3 regions of the Streptomyces sp. NBC_00388 genome follow, and region 3 is predicted to be linked to each of the others. Evidence: riboswitches for the same ligand, from Rfam matches in the RefSeq annotation. Region 3 holds a riboswitch; each other region holds the start of a gene.
What was found. A riboswitch is a leader RNA that binds a small molecule or an ion and turns the genes downstream of it on or off. The one in region 3 is predicted to bind cobalamin.
Positions count from the first base shown of each region.

Region 1 (4,645 bases), 1.2 Mb from region 3:
CTGGTCGGCGCTTTCCTGTCCGTCGAGGTCGCCAGGACGATCTCCGGCGGGATCATCAACGAACAGGGCATCACCACAGAAGTGATCTTCGCGGCACTCGTCGGTGCCATCCTCTGGAATCTGCTGACCTGGCTGCTCGGCCTGCCGTCCAGTTCCTCCCACGCACTCTTCGGCGGGCTCATCGGGGCCACGCTGATGTCGGTCGGCTCGTCCGGTGTCAACGGCGAAGTCGTCATCACCAAGGTGCTGCTCCCCGCGGTCGCCGCTCCGGTGGTCGCCGGGTTCGCCGCGCTGCTGGCGACCAGGCTGACGTACCGGATCGGCCGCCGTACGGACGAGAAGGCCACCGCCAAGGGCTACCGGGCGGGCCAGATCGCGTCCGCCGGCCTCGTCTCGCTGGCCCACGGCACCAACGACGCGCAGAAGACCATGGGCGTGATCACCCTCGCCCTGGTCACCGGCCACGTCATCGCACCGGGATCGAACCCGCCCCTGTGGGTCATCGTCTCCGCGGGCACCGCCATCGCACTGGGTACCTACCTGGGCGGCTGGCGCATCATCCGCACCATGGGCAAGGGCCTCACCGAGCTCAGGCCGCAGCAGGGCTTCGCCGCCCAGACCGGCGCCGCAACCGTGATCCTGGCCTCCTCGCACCTCGGCTTCTCCCTCTCCACCACCCAGGTCTGCTCGGGCGCCGTGATGGGAGCGGGCGTCGGCCGCAAGGGCGGCGTGGTCCGCTGGTCAACCGCCACCCGGATGTTCGTCGCCTGGTGTCTGACCCTGCCCGCCGCGGCGCTCGTCGGCGCGGGCGCCGAGTACCTGACGGGCCGCGGCCCGTGGGGCGTCGGAGCCGTCGCCGCTCTGCTGGTCGTGGGCTCCGGTGTGATCTGGTCGCTCTCCCGCCGCACGCCGGTCGGCCAGCACAGTGTCACCCCTGACGAACCGGTCGCGTCCGACGGACCGGCGGGGGTGGTGACGACCGCCATCGCGGCCGTCGCCCCGCCGCCCGCCGGAGCGGTCTCCGACGGTCTCCGGGCCACCATCCCCGCGCCGGAGCCCAACCGGCCCGCCACGGTCTGAAGGAGAAGGACACCGCACATGGACATCGACTGGGCAGCTCTCGGCACCGTCTTCGGCGTCAGCCTCGTGGCGACCGTCGGACTGGTGGGCCTGTTCACCCTCGGCGTGGTGGGCCTGGCACGGAAGCCCGCGGCAGAAGCGGGTACCGCGACCGCGCCCGCCGCCGCCTCACCGGCCGGGACGGGCCGGGGCCCGGCGCAGGCCGTGCGGGCCGGCTCGTACGCCTGCTTCGCGCTCTGCGCGGCGGCCGTGGCGTACGGGATCTATCTGATCGTCGCCTGACCACCACCCCTCCCCCACAGCGCCCCCGCGCCCGTCCTGCGGCCCCCACCGGCCGCCGGGCGGGCGCTTCCGCGCGCGGCCGGGACCGTGCGGGGCGTCCGGGCGGCCCCCGGCGGTCCGTGTGGGGCTCGGCACACTGCCCCGCCGCAGGTCAAGGCGGGTTGACGGGTGTTCGCCGACCGTGGTGGACTTCCGGGGCCAATACGGCGGCAGGAGAGGAAGCCGGTGCGAATCCGGCGCGGTCCCGCCACTGTCACCGGGGATCACACCCCGGAAGCCAGGAACTCTCACCGCCGGTCACGTCGTACCAGGGCGCGGACACCCTGAGTGAGGACTACGCCATGTGCGGCTGCCAGCTGCCCGAACCGCCCGCTGTACCGAGCACGGCCGCTCCGACGGCCCGCCGAGGCGTACCGGCCTGCTGACCCCATGCGTGCCGAGCGTGTCTTCGTCTACGGCGCCACCACGGGCCTCCTTGCGGACTTCGTCTTCGCCGACCCCCGGCGTGGCCACCCGGTCGCTGCCTTCGGGCGGGCCGCCGCCGCGGTGGAGCGCCGGCTGTGGCGCGACCACCGCGGGTGGGGCGCCCTGCACACCGCGGTGTGTGCGGGCGGCGCGGTGGGCGCCGCCGTGCTGGCCCGGCGTGCCGTACGCGGCCGTCCTGCCGCCGCTGTCGCCCTGACCACCGCCGCCACCTGGGCCGTCGTGGGCGGCACCTCGCTGGGGCGTGAGGCGCGCGCCGTGGGCGCCGCGCTGGCCGCCGGTGATGTCGCGGCGGCCAGGGAGCGGCTGCCCCATCTGTGCGGACGCGACCCGCAGGCCCTCGACGAGCAGCAGATCGCGCGGGCCGTCGTGGAGTCCGTGGCCGAGAACACCTCCGACGCGGTGGTGGGGGCGCTGGTATGGGGAGCACTGGCCGGGGTCCCCGGGCTCGCCGGGTTCCGGGCGGTGAACACCCTGGACGCGATGGTCGGCCACCGGTCGCCCCGTTATCTGCGGTACGGCTGGGCGTCGGCCCGGCTCGACGACCTGGCGGGCTGGCCGGGCGCCCGGCTCACCGCCGTACTCGCGGTCCTCGCGGGCGGCGACCCGCGGGGCGCCCTGCGGGCCTGGCGGTCGGACGCGGGCGGCCATCCGAGCCCCAACGCGGGCCCGGTGGAGGCGTCGTTCGCCGGCGCCCTCGGTGTGCGGCTCGGGGGCACCCTCGCGTACGGCGGCCGGCCCGAGCACCGGGCGGTACTCAACAGCGGCGGCCGGCCCGTGGCCGTCGGCGACATCGAGCGCGCGGTGCGGCTGTCCCGCCGGGTGTCCCTGCTGGCGCTCGCGACGGCTCTCGCAGTGAGGAAGGTGCGCGGATGAGCGGCGGACTGCTGGTGGCCGGGACGACATCGGATGCCGGGAAGAGCGTGGTGACGGCAGGGATCTGCCGGTGGCTGGTGCGCCGGGGCGTGAAGGTCGCCCCCTTCAAGGCGCAGAACATGTCGCTCAACTCGTTCGTCACCCGCGAGGGCGCGGAGATCGGGCGGGCCCAGGCGATGCAGGCGCAGGCGGCGCGGGTGGAACCCACCGCGCTGATGAACCCGGTACTGCTGAAGCCGGGCAGCGACCGGTCGAGCCAGGTCGTGCTGATGGGGAAGCCGGTGGGCGAGATGAGCGCCCGCGGCTACCACGGCGGACGGCAGCAGGCGCTGCTCTCCACGGTCACCGACTGCCTCGCCGAGCTGCGGAGCACGTATGACGCGGTGATCTGTGAGGGGGCGGGGAGTCCCGCCGAGATCAATCTGCGGCGGACCGACATCGTCAACATGGGCATCGCGCGCGCCGCGCGGTTCCCGGTGGTCGTCGTCGGCGACATCGACCGGGGCGGGGTCTTCGCGTCGTTCTTCGGTACGACGGCGCTGCTGAGCGCCGAGGACCAGTCGCTCGTCGCCGGGTACCTCGTCAACAAGTTCCGCGGTGACGTGTCCCTGCTTGAGCCGGGCCTGGACATGCTGCAGGGGCTCACCGGACGGCGCACCTACGGCGTTCTGCCGTACACCCACGGTCTGGGCATCGACGAGGAGGACGGGCTGCGGGTGTCGATGCGCGGCGCGGTGCGCGAGTCGGCCGTGTCGGCGCCGCACGGGCAGGACGTGCTGCGGGTCGCCGTCTGCGCGGTTCCGCTGATGTCGAACTTCACGGATGTGGACGCGCTGGCCGCCGAACCGGGCGTCGTGGTGCGGTTCGTGGACCGCCCGGATGAGCTGGCCGACGCGGACCTGGTGATCGTGCCGGGGACGCGCGGCACGGTGCGCGCCCTGGAGTGGCTGCGCCGGCGCGGGCTCGCGGACGCGCTGGCCAGGCGGGCCGCCGATGGCCGTCCCGTGCTGGGCATCTGCGGCGGATTCCAGCTGCTCGGCGAGCACATCGACGACACCGTCGAATCGCGTGCGGGGTCCGTGGCCGGGCTCGGCCTGCTGCCCGTGCGGGTACGGTTCGCCGTCGGCAAGACCCTGGCGCGGCCCACCGGTGAGGCGCTCGGCGAGCCCGTCGACGGATACGAGATCCACCACGGGGTCGCGGAGGTCCTGGGCGGCTCCCCCTTCCTGGACGGCTGTCGCGCCGGCTCCGTGTGGGGCACCCACTGGCACGGCTCGCTGGAGAGCGACGGCTTCCGCAGGGCCTTCCTGCGCGAGGTCGCTGCCGTCGCGGGGCGCCGCTTCGTACCGGCCCCCGACACCAGCTTCGGCGTGCTCCGCGAGGAGCAGCTCGACCGGCTCGGCGACCTCATCGAGGAGCACGCGGACACCGATGGGCTGCTCGCGCTCATCGAGTCGGGCGCCCCGGCCGGGCTCCCCTTCGTCCCGCCGGGAGCGCCATGAGAGCTCCCGGGGCCCCGGAGGTCCCCGCCGGGCGTCCGCCCGTTACCGAACCTGTCACCCGAGCATGTGAAGGAGTGAACCCCGAATGAGTACGCCCTACCCGTTCACCGCTGTCGTGGGCATGGATGACCTGCGTCTCGGGCTGCTGCTCAACGCGGTCAGCCCCGCAGTCGGCGGCGTCCTCGTACGCGGCGAGAAGGGGACCGCGAAGAGTACGGCGGTGCGCGCCCTGTCCGCGCTGCTGCCCGGGGTCCCGGTGGTCGCCGGATGCCGCTTCTCCTGCGCCCCCGGCGCACCCGACCCGGACTGCCCGGACGGTCCGCACGAGAACACGGGCGGCGTGACACGCGACGCGCGCATGGTCGAACTGCCCGTCGGCGCGTCCGAGGACCGGCTGGTCGGCGCCCTGGACATCGAGCGCG
Region 1 is NZ_CP107948.1:1,683,222-1,687,866, forward strand. It holds gene OG917_RS07740 (inorganic phosphate transporter) at 1-1,080, shown strand, start outside; gene OG917_RS07745 (hypothetical protein) at 1,099-1,362, shown strand; cobalamin riboswitch at 1,532-1,668, shown strand; gene OG917_RS07750 (cobalamin biosynthesis protein) at 1,792-2,721, shown strand; gene OG917_RS07755 (cobyric acid synthase) at 2,718-4,223, shown strand; gene OG917_RS07760 (putative cobaltochelatase) at 4,309-4,645, shown strand, end outside.
Region 1: linked by a shared signal. The riboswitch ahead of OG917_RS07750 (cobalamin biosynthesis protein) and the one ahead of OG917_RS02445 (HoxN/HupN/NixA family nickel/cobalt transporter) in region 3 are both predicted to bind cobalamin.

Region 2 (4,645 bases), 240 kb from region 3:
CGACGACAAGGGAGGAGGCCGCGGTGGGCACGGTCACCGGCTGGCTGTCCGGGCTGTCGGGCGCCGCCGTCTACGCGGTCGTCGCCGGGCTGGTCTTCTGTGAGGACGCGCTGTTCTTCGGCTTCGTCATCCCGGGCGAGAGCGCTGTCGTGATCGGGGGCGTGCTCGCGGCGAAGGGCCAGGTCTCCGTGGTCTGGCTCGCCCTCATCGTGGTGTTCGCCGCCATCGCCGGGGACTCCGTCGGCTACGAGATCGGCCGCAGATTCGGTCCGCGGCTGCTGGCCGCGCGATCGCTGCGCCGCCACCGGAACAGCATCGAGTCCGCCCGGGACCTGATCCGGCGGCGGGGGCCGGTGGCCGTGTTCCTCGGCCGTTTCGTGGCGTTCTTCCGCGCGGTCATGCCGGCGCTCGCGGGCGCGTCGGGCATGCCCTACCGCACCTTCCTCCTCTTCAACGCCCTGGGCGGCCTGGTCTGGGGGGCCGGCTTCACTCTGGTCGGCTACGCGGCGGGCAACGCCTACAGCAGCATCGAGAACTTCGTCGGCCGGGGCGCCGCGCTGCTGTTCGTGGGACTGGTCGTCGTCGTGCTGGTGATCAGATACGTCCGGCGGCGCCGCAGGGGCGACAGCGCGGGCGGGGGCCCGGCCGACGGGGCGGACACGCCTGCGGACGGTGGCACATCCGGTGAGCCCGGGGACGGCGCCGGCGGGACCGGCACCCCCGGCCGCGGCGAATGAGCGCGCGCGGCTGCCGCCCTGTGTCACCCCGGGCCTGTGTCACCCCGGGCCCTGCTCCACCGGCGGAACGCGCAGGGCCAGTACCGCGATGTCGTCGAAGTGGCCGTCCATGAGTCGCGCCAGCAGTTCGTCGCAGAAGGTCTGGAGGGGCTCCTCGGCCAGGTTCGCCACGTGCTGGCGGAGTCTGGTGAAGCCCCGGCCGATGTCCTCACCCGGCCGTTCGATGAGCCCGTCCGTGTACAGCAGCAGGGTGGAGCCCGGCTCCAGCACGGTCAGTGCGTCCTCCCGCTCGATGGCCGGATCGACCCCCAGGACCGGGGCCAGCCCCTCCTCCAGGAGCCGGCTGCCCCCGGCGGGGCCGGTCAGTACCGGGGACGGGTGCCCCGCGTTGGTCCAGTGCATGAACCACGGCCCGGTGGGGGGCGTGTAGATGCGTGCGATCACACCGGTGACCAGTTCGGTCGTGCTCAGCCCCTGCATGACGCCGTCCAGGCGGCGCATCACGCCTGCGGGCGAGTCACCGCTGTCGTAGGCAAGCGACCGCAGCATGTTGCGCAGCTGTCCCATGCCCACGGCCGCGGAGAGGTCGTGGCCGACGACATCGCCGATGGCCAGCACGGTGGAGCCGTCGGTCAGCCGGAAGGCGTCGAACCAGTCGCCGCCGACCTCGGCTCCCTCCCGCGCGGGCACGTAGCGTGCCGCGAGTTCCAGGTGCTCGATTCCCGACAGGTCGGGCAGGAGCGAGAGCTGCAGCTGCTCGGCCGTGCGGAGCTGGACCGCGTACAGCCGGGCGTTCTCGACTGCGAGCCCGGCCCGGTGTCCGAGGTCGGCGGCGAGGGAGATCTCCTCGTCTCCGAAGGGTTCGGCCGACTCGGTGCGGACGAGACTGAGCGCGCCGAACACCTCTCTGCGCACCTGGAGGGGCACGATCAGCACCGACTTCGCGCCGAGTACGCGGTAGAGCTCCAGCTGCGCCGACTGGAGGGACCCCGCGGACGCAGGAGCCCCGAAGTCCGTCACGGTCACCGGCCCAGCGCCGCGCAGTACCCGGGCCAGCGGGGCGGCAGCCTCTTCGGACCACGGCAGGCTGTCCGGCTGCTCCGGCAGCTCGCGTGCGGAGTCGCGGTGCACAGCGGTCCGGCGGCGCACCCCGTCACCCTCGACCAGATCCACCACGCACGCGTCAGCGAGCTGAGGGACGATCAGCCGCGCCAGCCGGCCGAGCGCCTCCTCGGCGTCGAGCACGCTGGACAGGGCGGTACTGACGTCGGAGAGCAGCCGCAGGCGGGCGGTCGCGCGCTCCAGGTCCTGCCTGACCGCCGCGAGCCTGTCCTGCGCATCGTCTGTGGCCACACCATCAGTCTGCACGAGACGCACCCCGGCCGGACGGACGGCGCGGCGGCCCCGGCCGGACGGTCTGACACACTGGGGCCGTTCACCCAGGCGGCGCAGGCCAGGAAACCGGTGCGAATCCGGTACGGTCCCGCCACTGTGACCAGGCCTCCGGGCCCGGGAGTCAGACACTGACGCGCCGCCTTCTCCACCGTCACCAGGGGACGAGGACTCCCCGGGAGAGGCAGGGCCATGCCCACGTTCCGTACTGCGCCGCGCCTGTTGATGAGCGCCGCACTTCTCCTCCCGCTCGCCGCCTGCGGCTCGCCCGGCACCGGGACGGAGCGTCCGCAAGGCGCCAGGACCGCGGCCGGCTTCCCGTACACGGTCTCCAACTGCGGTACGCGGACCACCTTCGACGCTCCCCCGGAGCGCACCGTCACCATGAACCAGCACGCGACCGAGGTGATGCTCGCCCTCGGGCTGGGGCAGCGCATCGCGGGGACGGCCTACGCGGATGACGCGGTGCTCCCCCGATACCGGTCCGCCTACGCCAGGACCCGGGTGCTGGCGAAGGAGTACCCGTCGAAGGAGACGCTGCTCGGCGTCAACCCCGACTTCGTGTACGGCGGTTACGCCAGCGCCTTCGACAAGGGCGAGGGCCGGGACCGCGCCGGGCTGGAGGAGTCCGGTATCGCCACCCGGCTGAACGTCGAGTCCTGCACCCGGGGGCCGGCCGGACTCGACGCGGTCAGAACCGAGATAACCGAGGTCGCCCGTACCTTCGGGGTACCGGCGCGCGGCAGGAGACTGATCGCCGGGCAGCAGCGGAAGATCGACACGGTGGAGGCGGGACTGCGGAAGAGCCCGCGGCCCTCCGTCTTCGTCTACGACTCGGGCGACAGCTCCCCGTTCACGGCGGGCGGTTACGGCATCGGCGACCGGATCATCTCCCTGGCGGGCGGCCGGAACATCTTCTCGGATGTGCACCACGCCTTCGGCACCGTGTCGTGGGAGCAGGTCGTCAAGCGCGAGCCGGACGTCATTGTGATCTACGACTACGGCGGGACCCCGGTCGAGGCGAAGAAGAAGAGACTCCGGGAGGACCCGGCGCTCGCCGGGGTCCCCGCGATCAAGCACAACAGGTTCGCCGTCCTGCCGCTGTCGTCGGCCGTCGTGGGGGTCCGGGTCGCGGACGCGGTGGAGGACCTGGCCGGGCAGCTGCACCCGGGCGTGGCGTGAGGGCGGAGCACGGCGCGGTGGAGCACGGCACGGTGGAGCACGGCGCGGTGGAGCACGGCGCGCCTTCGGCCGCGCGGTTCGCCGCGGTGACGGCCGGGCTGGTCGTCCTTCTTCTGGTGGTGGCAGTGGCCGCGCTCGCCCTGGGTCCCGTCCGGATCCCGCCGGGCGAGGTCCTGCAGGCCGTGTTCGGCCGTCCCCGTAAGGGTGCGTACGCCTCGATCGTGTGGGACGTGCGGGCTCCCCGGGTGGTGCTCGGGGCGGTGGTCGGTGCCGGTCTCGCGGTCACCGGCACGGTCCTGCAGGCGCTCGTACGCAATCCGCTGGCCGACCCGTTCCTGCTGGGCGCCTCGTCGGGGGCTTCGGCCGGAGCCGTCACGGTCATCGTCCTGGGCGCCGGCGCGGCGACGACCGTGGCCCTGCCCGCCGCCGCGTTCGCCGGTTCCATGGGGGCGCTGGTGGCGGTGTACGTGATGGCGAGGCGCGGCGGCACCGTCACCACCGGGCGGCTGATCCTGGCCGGGGTGGCGATCCAGTACATCCTGTCCGCGTTCACCAGTCTCGTGCTCGTCCTCTCCGCCGAGGCCGAGCACGCCCGCTCGATCCTGTTCTGGACTCTGGGCGGGCTCGGGGCCGCGCGCTGGGACCAACTCGCCCTGCCCACCGCCGTGCTGGTGCTCGGTATCGGTCTGCTGGCCGCACTGGCGCGCCCGCTCGACCTGCTCCTCACGGGCGAGGAGGCGGCGCACACCCTCGGGCTGGACACCGGCCGTTTCCGGGGCGGGGTCTTCGTGCTGGTCTCCCTGGTGATCGGGGTTCTGGTCGCCTGCAGCGGGGCGATCGGCTTCGTGGGCCTGATGGTGCCGCACGCCGCCCGGCTGACCGTGGGGGCCGGGCACCGCAGGCTGCTTCCGGTCGCGGCGCTCGGCGGCGCGGTCTTCCTGTTGCTGGCCGACCTCCTGGCGCGCACGGCGGCGGCCCCGCAGGAGATCCCCGCCGGAGTCGTCACCGCGCTCGCGGGCGGCCCGTTCTTCCTGTGGCTGCTGCGGCGCTCCGCCAGGACCGAGGGGATCGCCGGATGACCGCGACACCGTCCCGGCTCACGGTCGAGGACCTCTCGTACGAGGTGGACGGCCGCACCCTGCTCGACTCGGTGGGCCTGACCGCCCTGCCGGGCGAGACGGTCGGCCTGGTGGGCCCCAACGGCAGCGGCAAGACCACCTTCCTGCGCTGCGTCCACGGCGCGCTGCGGCCCGCCGCCGGCCGGGTGCTGCTGGGCGGCGTGGACACCGCGGGGCTGAGTGTCAAGGAACGCGCCCGGCTGATGGCGGTGGTGC
Region 2 is NZ_CP107948.1:748,922-753,566, forward strand. It holds gene OG917_RS03435 (DedA family protein) at 24-737, shown strand; gene OG917_RS03440 (PP2C family protein-serine/threonine phosphatase) at 777-2,090, opposite strand; adenosylcobalamin (AdoCbl) riboswitch at 2,167-2,317, shown strand; gene OG917_RS03445 (ABC transporter substrate-binding protein) at 2,322-3,311, shown strand; gene OG917_RS03450 (FecCD family ABC transporter permease) at 3,359-4,390, shown strand; gene OG917_RS03455 (ABC transporter ATP-binding protein) at 4,387-4,645, shown strand, end outside.
Region 2: linked by a shared signal. The riboswitch ahead of OG917_RS03445 (ABC transporter substrate-binding protein) and the one ahead of OG917_RS02445 (HoxN/HupN/NixA family nickel/cobalt transporter) in region 3 are both predicted to bind cobalamin.

Region 3 (4,645 bases):
TAGCCCCCGCCGACAAGCGCCTCGCCCTGGTGCTCTCCGCGTACCCGACCAAGCACTCCAGGATCGGCAACGCCGTCGGACTGGACACGCCCGCCAGCGCCGTCGCCCTGCTGCGCCGCCTCCGCGAGCAGGGGTACGACTTCGGTCCGCAGGAGGTCCCCGGTCTCGCATCCGGTGACGGCGACGAACTGATCCGCGCGCTCATCGAGGCCGGCGGCCACGACCAGGAATGGCTCACCGAGGAGCAGCTCGCCCGCAACCCCGTCCGTATCCCCGCCGCCGACTACCGGCGCTGGTACGCCACACTTCCCGCCGCGCTCCGGGCGAACGTCGAGGAGCACTGGGGCCCCGCGCCCGGGGAGATGTTCGTGGACCGCAGCCGCAACCCCGAGGGCGACATCGTGCTTGCCGCCCTGCGGCACGGCAATCTGCTGGTCCTCATCCAGCCGCCGCGCGGCTTCGGCGAGAACCCGATCGCGATCTACCACGACCCCGATCTGCCGCCCTCGCACCACTACTTGGCGGCCTACCGCTGGGTCGCCGCCTCCGCGGACGACGGCGGCTTCGGCGCGGACGCCATGATCCACCTCGGCAAGCACGGCAACCTGGAGTGGCTGCCGGGGAAGAACGCCGGCCTGTCCGCCGCGTGCGGCCCCGACGCCGCCCTGGGTGATCTTCCTCTCATCTACCCGTTCCTGGTGAACGACCCGGGCGAGGGCACCCAGGCCAAGCGCCGTGTCCACGCCACGCTGGTCGACCACCTGGTCCCGCCGATGGCCCGGGCCGACTCCTACGGCGACATCGCGCGCCTGGAGCAACTCCTCGACGAGTACGCCCAGATCGCGTCCATGGACCCGGCGAAGCTCCCCGCGATCCGGGCCCAGATCTGGACGCTGATCCAGGCCGCCAAGCTCGACCACGACCTCGGGCTTGAGAACCGGCCCGACGACGAGGGCTTCGACGACTTCATCTTCCACGTCGACGGCTGGCTGTGCGAGATCAAGGACGCGCAGATCCGCGACGGGCTGCACGTCCTGGGTACCCCGCCCGCCGGGGCCGACCGGGTCAACCTGGTGCTGGCCATTCTGCGCGCCCGGCAGATCTGGGGCGGCACCGCCTCCCTGCCGGGGCTGCGCGAAGCCCTGGGCCTGGACGAGGCCAACGCGACCCGCACCGCGGCCGACACCGCCGAGGAGCAGGCGCGTGTCCTGGTCGAGGCCATGGAGGCGGCCGACTGGGATCCCGGGGCCGTCGCCGAGGTGGCCGAGGGCCACCCCCGCGCGGTCGCCGACATCCTCGGCTTCGCGGCCCGCGAGGTCGTGCCGCGGCTGGCCGCCACCACGGACGAGATCGACCACGCCCTGCACGCGCTGGACGGCGGCTTCGTCCCGGCAGGCCCCTCCGGTTCCCCGCTGCGCGGTCTGGTCAACGTCCTGCCGACCGGCCGCAACTTCTACTCCGTCGACCCCAAGGCCATCCCGTCCCGGCTCGCCTGGGAGACCGGACAACTGCTCGCCGATTCGCTGCTGGAGCGCTACCGCACCGACAACGGCGAATGGCCCACATCGGTGGGTCTCTCCCTGTGGGGGACCAGCGCGATGCGCACGTCGGGCGACGACGTTGCGGAGGCTCTCGCGCTCCTGGGCATCCGTCCGGTGTGGGACGACGCCTCACGCCGCGTCACCGGTCTTGAGCCGGTCCCGCTCGGTGAGCTGGGCCGCCCCCGCATCGATGTCACCCTGCGCATCTCGGGCTTCTTCCGGGACGCGTTCCCGCACACCATCGGCCTGCTGGACGACGCGGTACGGCTGGCCGCGTCCCTGGACGAACCCGACGAGCAGAACTTCGTACGCGCCCACACCCGGGCCGACCTCGCCGAGCACGGTGACGAACGCCGGGCCACCACCCGGATCTTCGGCTCCCGCCCCGGCACCTACGGCGCCGGGATCCTCCAGCTCATCGACAGCCGGGACTGGCGCACCGACGCCGACCTCGCCGAGGTGTACACGGTCTGGGGCGGCTATGCCTACGGCCGGGAGCTGGACGGCCGCCCGGCCCGCGCGGAGATGGAGACCGCGTACAAGAGGATCACGGTCGCGGCGAAGAACACGGACACCCGCGAACACGACATCGCGGACTCCGACGACTACTTCCAGTACCACGGCGGCATGGTGGCCACGGTCCGGGCACTGCGCGGAAGCGCGCCGGAGGCGTACATCGGGGACTCCACCCGTCCCGAGACCGTTCGCACCCGCACCCTCGTCGAGGAGACCTCACGGGTCTTCCGCGCGCGGGTGGTCAACCCCCGGTGGATCGAGGCGATGCGGCGGCACGGCTACAAGGGTGCCTTCGAACTCGCTGCCACCGTCGACTACCTCTTCGGATACGACGCCACCACCGGGGTCGTCGCCGACTGGATGTACGACAAGCTCACCGAGACCTACGTACTCGACCCGGTGAACCGCGACTTCCTCCAGCAGGCCAACCCCTGGGCCCTGCACGGGATCGCGGAACGGCTGCTGGAGGCTGAGTCCCGGGGCATGTGGGCCGAGCCGGACCCGGCAACGCTCGAAGCGCTGCGCCAGGTCTATCTGGAGACCGAGGGAAACCTGGAGGGCGAGGACTGACCGTCCTGGCCCCCCGAGGCGGGTCCCGAGGGCGGCGCGGCAGCGGAGCCGCGCCGCCCCGCAGTGGTGCGCGGCGACGGAACCCGTCCGCCGGCGGGCCGATGCGCCTCCGATACCCGCCCACGGGGAGCCGGTTGCAGCCACGGCAGCCCGGAACCTAGGGTGAAAGGGCCGTGGTGCTCGGGAAGACCGGTGACAGCCCCTTCGGGGGGTCTCAGACCGGAGCGGCCCTCGCCACTGTGATCGGGGAGCCCCGTCCCGTCGAAGCCACTGGCCGCGCCCGCGGCCGGGAAGGCAGGGCCGGAGGCGAGCGTCAGCGAACCCGTCAGCCAGGAGACCGGCCACGGCATCTCACGAAGTGATCCACGAGGTGCTGGAGCGTGACCCGCATGACCCTGCCCGAAACCGCCGTGTTCGCCTGGCGGCGCGAGGACACCCTGCGTACCGCCGGACTGCTGGCGGTGATAGCGGCGCTCCACGCCGTCGCGTTCGGCGTCCTGTTCCTGCTGGTGGAGCCAGGGCACTACGAAGTCGGCTCCAAGGCGTTCGGGGTGGGCCTCGGCGTCACCGCGTACACACTCGGGATGCGGCACGCCTTCGACGCCGACCACATCGCCGCCATCGACAACACCACACGCAAACTCATGGCCGACGGGAAGCGCCCGGTCTCGGTGGGCTTCTGGTTCGCGCTGGGCCACTCCAGTGTGGTGGTGGCCATGGCCGCGCTGGTCGCCGGGGGAGCGCGGCTCGCCGGCGTGCTCATGAACGAGGGCTCGGACGCCCATCAGGTGCTCGGAGTCGTCGGCACGAGTGTGTCCGGTACCTTCCTGTACCTCATCGCGGCGCTCAATCTCGTGGCCCTCGCCGGGATCCTGCGGGTGTTCCGGGAGATGCGCGCCGGACGTTTCGACGAGGCCGAACTCGAATCGCACCTGGACTCACGCGGGTTCATGAACCGCATACTCGGCCGGTTCACCAAGTCCATCACCAGGCCGGGCCAGATGTACCCCCTCGGCTTCCTCTTCGGCCTGGGCTTCGACACCGCGACCGAGGTCACCCTCATGGTGATGGCGGGCAGCGGCGCCGCAGCGGGGCTGCCCTGGTACGCCGTCCTCTGTCTGCCGCTGCTCTTCGCGGCCGGCATGAGCCTCTTCGACACACTCGACGGCACCTTCATGAACTTCGCGTACCAGTGGGCCTTCTCCAACCCGGTGCGCAAGGTCTTCTACAACCTCGCCATCACCGGTCTGTCGATCGCCGTCGCGTTCCTCATCGGCACCATCGAACTGATCGGTGTGCTGCACGACAAGCTCGGCCTCCAGGACGCGGTCACCGACTGGATAGCGGGCCTCGATCTCGGGAACGTGGGCTACCTCATCGTCGGACTCTTCGTCCTGGTATGGGTCGCTGCACTGGCCTACTGGCGGATTGCCAGGGTGGAGGAGCGGTGGACGCTCCGGGCCGCCGACAGCGGCTGAACCGGCAAGGGCGGGGGCTGCTGGTGAGCCCGCACCCCCGCCTGCCACGGGTGCGACCACGGCGTGTCGCGGGCCGCGGGGGTGAGGGTTGAGCCCGTCGGAGTGGTTGTGCACGCGTTTCCGGCGGTGTCGGCGGTGCTTTCGCGCCGTTGTATGGCAGTACGGTGCCATGCAGTCTGAAAATCACACTAATACGCAAGGGCGTCGCAGGTTCGTACGCGCCGCCGTGGGTCTCGGCGCTCTGGCCGTCGGCGGAGTGTTCTCCCGGGCCTACGGTCCCTCCGGCGCCACCGCGCCCCATCCGTCACACACACCGTCCACCGCCGCACCGCCCCACCGCGTCCGGGCGCCGGCCGCCGGGCCGCCGGCGGCCGTGCCCGCCAGACCCCCCACGTACCGGCTGCGCCCCTTCGCTGGCGAGACGTCGATGGGCTCCCCCTCCCGGAACCCGGCGGTCCGCACCCACGCGGTCTACTCCATGGACGGGCCGGGCCGCAGGATCGCCCTCACCTTCGACGACGGCCCCGACCCCCTCTACAC
Region 3 is NZ_CP107948.1:513,137-517,781, reverse strand. It holds gene cobN (cobaltochelatase subunit CobN) at 1-2,627, shown strand, start outside; cobalamin riboswitch at 2,785-2,987, shown strand; gene OG917_RS02445 (HoxN/HupN/NixA family nickel/cobalt transporter) at 3,017-4,105, shown strand; gene OG917_RS02440 (polysaccharide deacetylase family protein) at 4,479-4,645, shown strand, end outside.